One region of the Staphylococcus felis genome, then DNA from elsewhere that is predicted to be linked to it. Evidence: predicted binding sites of a transcription regulator. Region 1 holds the regulator's gene; the other holds the start of a gene.
The links. Region 1 encodes Rex, which represses fermentation and respiration genes when NADH is low (regulators of the CRP and FNR family bind a similar motif). Its sites were predicted from a motif close to TTGTGAAATATTTCACAA; they were not measured.

Region 1 (3,444 bases):
ATGAGACCAATCGCAATCGCAGCAACGAATGGATGTATACGCTTTTCAAATAAAAGGTGACGTATCCCTGTATAACGCGACTTTAATTTTGGAATCGCAATGTTTGATTTTGGCTTACGAAGCGTTTTAACGACGACAAATAATGTAATGCTAATAAGTACAATCAACCATATCCAACCGGGGATTCCAGTTGAAGATGCCATATCAGCGTTGGTAACAGTCGTACTATTGATTTGATCTTTTAGTGGCAATAAAATGCCATATTTGGAAACCGCGGCCAAAAAACCATACATCGCTAATGCTATCCAACTGCCAATTAGCCCTTCACCAGCTCTGTAGTATGTACCAGTAGCGCATCCACCAGCTAGTATTATACCGACACCAAATATAAAAGAACCGATTATCGTACCAATAATGGGAAATGTTCCATTATCAATATGAATAACGCCTGCAGTGTTAAGCCCGTATATGCCAATAGCTTGTATCGTAATCGCAATTAAAAGTGCGTAAAATATTTTATTATTTTTTTGCACGTACATATCTCTAAATCCGCCTGTCAAACAAAAACGAGTACGTTGCATTACAAAACCTAATAACACCCCTACAATTAGTCCACTTATGATTGTCCAAATCAAATAAACCCCTCCTATATCCGATTAACATTATATGAATTATAGAATAAATTATCCCTTTTGACAAGGCCATTTTAAAAATGGATGCTACTATTTACTTTTTAATTCAAACATAAAAGATTCGTTTATTATATGGGGCGTTCTTCAATTCTATTTTTGAGCATCTTTAAAATAGTGGCAAAAAATTATAAGAGGATAAAATTTTTAGAAGCTATTTATGATAGAAGGATAATAATAAACTTAATAGATTAAAAACTTTGTATAGAGTGGTTTACAGAAAAGCATTCATACTCGTTTTGATCGGAAAGAATGACTACAGTTAAGCACTGATATATTTAACTTAAGGAATATTAGCCTCATTTATGAGTACATACAATATAATTGAGCCATACTCCAATAATAAAACTCCCTTCCCAATATTTAAATGTTCCTCAGAAATCGGGTCATCTTTTTCCAATTGATGGCTCGATTTTTTGCATAAAAATAACGAGACTTATCCGGGGCTAAAGTGTCATAAACTTATATCATTTGTCATTAACGATTAAGTTTATTCACGACATTAGTGTATGCGTTATGACAATTTTTATTCTGACTAAAGGCCCCTATATCTCGCGTTCTTTTAATATACTTTTTTATTGAGCAGATAATTATAACCTAGTATCGCCCGTTTACTGTTGCTTTCCATAATTTTTCATAAAGAATAATAATGATTGTAATTCAACACCTAGATCAATTTGGTGAACCTGAACATGATTAGGTGTCACTACGCGTTTAGGTGTGAAATTAAGAATTCCTTTAATACCTGATTTTACTAAATGATCAGTAACTTCTTGAGCTACGGCAGCTGGTGTTGTAAGTATCATTACCTCAATACAGTGTTTTTGAATAACTTCTTCAATTTCTTCCATAGATTTAACTTTGACATTACCGATTTGACTCCCTATAATATTGGGATCAATATCAAACGCCTCAGTAATAGTCATATCATCATGAATTGAGAAGTTATAACTAATTAAAGCCTTACCTAAATGACCTACTCCAATGACACCGATTTTAATAATATCTGCATCGCTCAATTCAGATTTAAAAAATTCTAATAAACTATCTATATTATAGCCATACCCCTTTTTTCCTAACTCACCAAAATACGAAAAATCACGTCGAATTGTTGCAGAATCAATATTTAACCCTTCACTAATCGCTTTAGAGTTGACTCTATCTTCACCTTTAGCTTTTAAAGTGTTAACAAAACGATAATATAGCGGTAGACGTTTTAATGTCGCTCTCGGAATTTTGTTTACCTCTTTCGCCATTTGCAAACCTCCAAATCATTTTCAGATATTTGTGATAAACTTCACAGTATATACACTTACAATTATACCCGAATATAACTAGTAATAAAACAGTAACTATTTTATAGATGAATCATTTATTGTAAAATATAATATTGAGAGGAGTATGCCTAATGATATTAATGCAATTGAATCAAATCTCAAAATCCTTTGATGGCGAAACGATTTTTGAGAATGTTCATTTTGAAATTAAAACTGGAGAGCGTATCGGCATAGTAGGTCGTAACGGTGCGGGAAAATCAACACTAATGAAGCTGATTGCCGGTGTTGAAGGATACGACGAAGGACATATTTCAAAAATTAAAAATTTACGCCTCGGTTATTTGACACAACAAATGACTTTAGACACGCAAAATACCGTGTATGAAGAAATGTCAAAACCATTCGTGTATCATCAATCTTTAGCAGATAAGATGCAAGTCGAAGTTGATTGGTTAAGTCAACACGTTGATCAGCACGATACAACTGCGTATCGAGAACACCTCCAACGTTATGAAAATATCTCAAATGAATTTGAGAAGTTGGGCGGTTATCAAGTGGATAGTAAGATTAAAACTGTTTTAAATGGGCTTAACTTCTCTGAAAAAGACTACCAACGACCGGTGAATGACTTTAGCGGTGGACAAAAAACCCGATTGTCACTTGCTCAAATGTTATTAAGTGAACCTGATTTATTATTACTAGATGAGCCGACCAACCATTTAGATATGGAAACGACACAATGGCTTGAAGATTATTTGAAATTTTTCAAAGGGGCCATTGTCATTATCTCACATGATCGTTATTTTCTAGATAAAATAGTAACACAGATTTACGATGTCTCTCTTGGTGAAGTGAAGCATTATGTCGGTAACTACGAAAAGTTCATTCAACAACGTGATCAATACTTTCAAAAGCGCCTTGCAGAGTATGAACGTCAACAAGCTGAGATTAAGCGACTAGAAAATTTTGTCGACAAAAATATTACAAGAGCTTCTACAAGTGGAATGGCTAAAAGTAGACGCAAAATGTTAGAAAAAATGGAACGTATCGAAAAGCCTATGCTTGATGCAAGAAGTGCCGATATAAAGTTTGACTTTCAACGTAATACGGGAAATGATGTTTTCCATATCCGTCAGCTTGAGATTGGCTACGATTCCCCTATTACATCACCTATCAATTTAGAAGTCACTAAAGGGGATCACATCGCTGTAATTGGGCCCAATGGTATTGGTAAATCTACGTTTATTAAAACTTTAGCTCAACGCTTACCAATACTATCGGGCGAAATCATACCTGGCGCTAATTTGAAGATCGGCTATTATGATCAAAAGCAAGCTGAATTTTCTTCTAACAAAACGATTTTAGATTATGTCTGGGATCAATATAAACATATGCCTGAAAAAGATGTTCGAGCTGTGCTAGGTCGATTTTTGTTCACTCAAGACGATACAAAAAAAATTATTCACGACTTGTCTGGT
Region 2 (3,444 bases), 810 kb from region 1:
AGTGAGCGTAATACCCTCTAACGTACCGAAGTTTTCTTTCACTGTCATATAATCTGCAAGCATTTGAGTAGGGTGCCAAGCATCTGTTAGACCATTCCAAACTGGAACGCCTGAATGTTCAGCGAGTTCTTCTACCATCTCTTGTGAAAAACCACGAAACTCTATCCCATCAAACATACGTCCGAGAACTTTGGCAGTATCCTCGACAGATTCTTTTTTACCGAGTTGGATATCATTTTGACCTAAAAATTCAGGATGTGCACCTAGGTCTATCGATGCGACTGTGAATGCTGCTCGCGTACGTGTAGACGTTTTTTCAAAGAGTAAGGCAATATTTTTACCTTCTAAATAATGGTGTTTAATATTCTGTTGTTTATAGGTTTTTAAAGTCATTGCTAAATCAATCAATTGACTGAACTCTTCTTTCGTAAAGTCGCATTCTTTAAGTAAAGATCTTCCTTTTAATTGAGTAGGTTGAACGAGTTGATTCATATTAAAAACCTCCTAATAAATTATATTTCTTCTCGCACAAGGGGTTGACTCATACAACGTGGCCCCCCGCGGCCTCGGACAAGCTCGCCACCCGGTATCTCGATGACTTTAATGCCTTTGTCGCGCAACAGTTGATTAGAGACATAGTTTCGATCATATGTGACTACGACACCAGGTCTAATACACAATGTGTTTGAGCCATCGTTCCATTGTTCTCTAGGACCGTCAATCGCATCACCATTACCAGTTGGGATAAATTCTATATGATCGATATGAAGTGCGTCTTCGAGTGTTTTTTTGAGTTGATGAGAGTGGGTGATTTTGATGTCATCACGCTCTGGGTCTTTTTCAATGATAAAAATATTCATATTATCTTCAGCTTTTAAAATAGCGGCGTGCATTGTGAACTTATCGTAATCAATCATTGTAAACACAGTGTCTAAATGCATAAATGTACGGCTTGTCGGAATTTCAATTGCGATAATCTTGTTAAATGTTGTAGATTCATTTTTGAAAATACTGCGTGCTAAACGCTCAATCGCTTGGGCTGATGTACGTTCAGAAATACCAATAGCGATGACTTCTTTGGATAATATCAATTCATCGCCGCCTTCAATATTGAAAGGACTGTCACGATCAAGCCAAACAGGTGTGTCGTTCCCTTTAAATCGCGGATGATATTTTAAAATATAGTGCATGAACATGGATTCTCTACGTCGAGCGCGCCAGAACATGCGATTAATGGTCATACCGTGACCTACTGATGCTTGAGGGTCTCTTGTAAAGTAAAGGTTCGGCATAGGGTCAAGATAAAATGGATATTTATCATCCATATGCTCAACTAAATGTGTAGACTTAAGTTTGATTTCTTCTTTTCGAACGCCGGCCATTATTTTGTCAACAAGTGCTTGATTATCTAAAGTTGAAAAAAGCGCTTTAATTTCACTTTCATGACCGAGTACTGTTTTTCTTGATTCTGAGAGAATATCGTCGATGAATTGATCTCGAACGTTTGGATTTTCGATACTCTCTGCAGTTAACTTTTCAAGATAGAGTACTTCAATACCTTCTTTTCTTAAAACTTCTGCGAAATAGTCATGCTCTTTTTGAGCGACTTTCAAATATGGAATGTCGTCGAATAGTAAACCGTCTAAATAATCTGGGACAAGGTTTTCGAGTTCCTTACCAGGTCGTTTTAAAAGTACGGTTTTTAAACGACCAATTTCACTATTCACTTGAATAGCATGTGCCATGTGATGACCTCCTTAATGAATTGATGATGGTTTAAGCATAAAACAAAAAAACGCTTTCAATGTGATTAATTTCACATTAGAAGCGTTAAAAATTTGGTTATATTATTTTTGTAGATACATAAAAGTGTTTTTTTATTCTTTATAGAAGCTATCATTCAAGAGAATAGTGAATAAAAAGTGAATATCATCAGTCGTATTAAGGCGAAAATTGTGACTCATGCAAAATAGTGCATAATCATACTTATAAGTTGTGATGAGGGCCGAATAATTTAAGCCGTAATTGTTGTGCGCATTGATTTGAAGATGTCATCAGTAATGTAAAATCATTACCACTGACTGATCCGAGTATCTCTGGTAATTCAAGAGCATCAATATGATAATTGAGTTTTTGTGCAAATCCTGGAGAAGTATGAATCATTAAGCAGTGATTCGAAATAACGATTTTTTGAATATCGTATTGGTAGAGTGTATGGATGATGGCGCTATGATCTGTAGTGGGGGTGTTTTCTGGAACTTGAAATACATAAGTAGATGAATCAAGTGGAACTTTAGTAATATGAAGTGCTTTCAAATCGTTAGTAATGGTTGATAAACTCATATATTCATTAAATTTGTCTCTGATAATTGATAAAATGTCACGCTTTGAAGTAATGTGGTTTTCTTGCACAATCATTTTAATGAGTATACGTCTTTCTTCTTTATTCATAAACAACACCTTCCGATATAGAAATGAATAGCTACAAAAGTCATTGTCAAATTTTAATGCGTGGTGAAAGTTTGGGTAGTAGCGACTTTGAGATGTATCTCATTATAAAATTTTATACTCAAATATGGAAGCTATGTCACAAATTTTATAAATATTATATTTTATTGATATAATATAAGAAATAAATTGGGATGACGTGTTTATACAGTTTTAAATTTTTGAGATTTATCAGGACAGTGATTGTATTATCATACATTGGAAGTGAGGCGGATTTTCACAAAGATAGAGCCTTTATTTATCGTTTTAATATAAATGATTTTGTGTAAGTTTCTTTCAAAAAAATAAATGAAAATTATTATCATTTGGATTGACATTTATAAAGGGAATCGCTACTATAATGAATAAATCGTAATTCTTACGATTTATTATGTGGATCATCTATGGAAAAGGAGGGTTATATGACACAAGGCAACGTTGTATTTTCAAAATATAATCCATCTGGCAACATGACAGTTCTAGTCCATTCAACGCATCCGAAGTCACATTATGTGAATATTGCCAACCAATTGATGGCTACAGAACATATTTGTTGTGAACAAGTCGGATTTATCGAAAAGGGGCATCACGATAAGTTGAAATTAGTCATGAGTGGACATGAGTTTTGTGGTAATGCCACGATTTCTTTTTTACATTACTTAAAAACTCAGCAGCTTTTGCCTTCTCATCAAGTTGATGTTGAAGTATCAGGACGTCAAGACCTTGTCTCTTGTAAAGTACATCATGACAACTCGTATGAGGTGACAATGCCAAGTCAAAAACAAATCACTTCAACAAAACTCAATATGAAGGATCAAGTACTCAGTGCGAAACGTATTGAATATGATAGTTATCTGCATTTTGTAGTGCCTGTCCAACATATTAATGAAGAGATAAAGCAAGCGGTAGAACAATTTATACAAAAAACAAAATGGGATGTGCGTTTTAAAACAGTTG

Region 2: arcA (arginine deiminase) is a predicted target of Rex. The motif match lies at 1,805-1,822, and genes of this name have one in related genera.

Annotation. Positions count from the first base shown of each region.
Region 1 covers NZ_CP027770.1:2,455,915-2,459,358, forward strand. The annotation lists gene C7J90_RS11745 (YeeE/YedE family protein) at 1-635, opposite strand, end outside; gene C7J90_RS11750 (redox-sensing transcriptional repressor Rex) at 1,301-1,945, opposite strand; gene C7J90_RS11755 (ABC-F family ATP-binding cassette domain-containing protein) at 2,098-3,444, shown strand, end outside.
Region 2 covers NZ_CP027770.1:791,220-794,663, forward strand. The annotation lists gene argF (ornithine carbamoyltransferase) at 1-492, opposite strand, end outside; gene arcA (arginine deiminase) at 513-1,745, opposite strand; gene C7J90_RS03760 (arginine repressor) at 1,987-2,451, opposite strand; gene cntK (histidine racemase CntK) at 2,910-3,444, shown strand, end outside.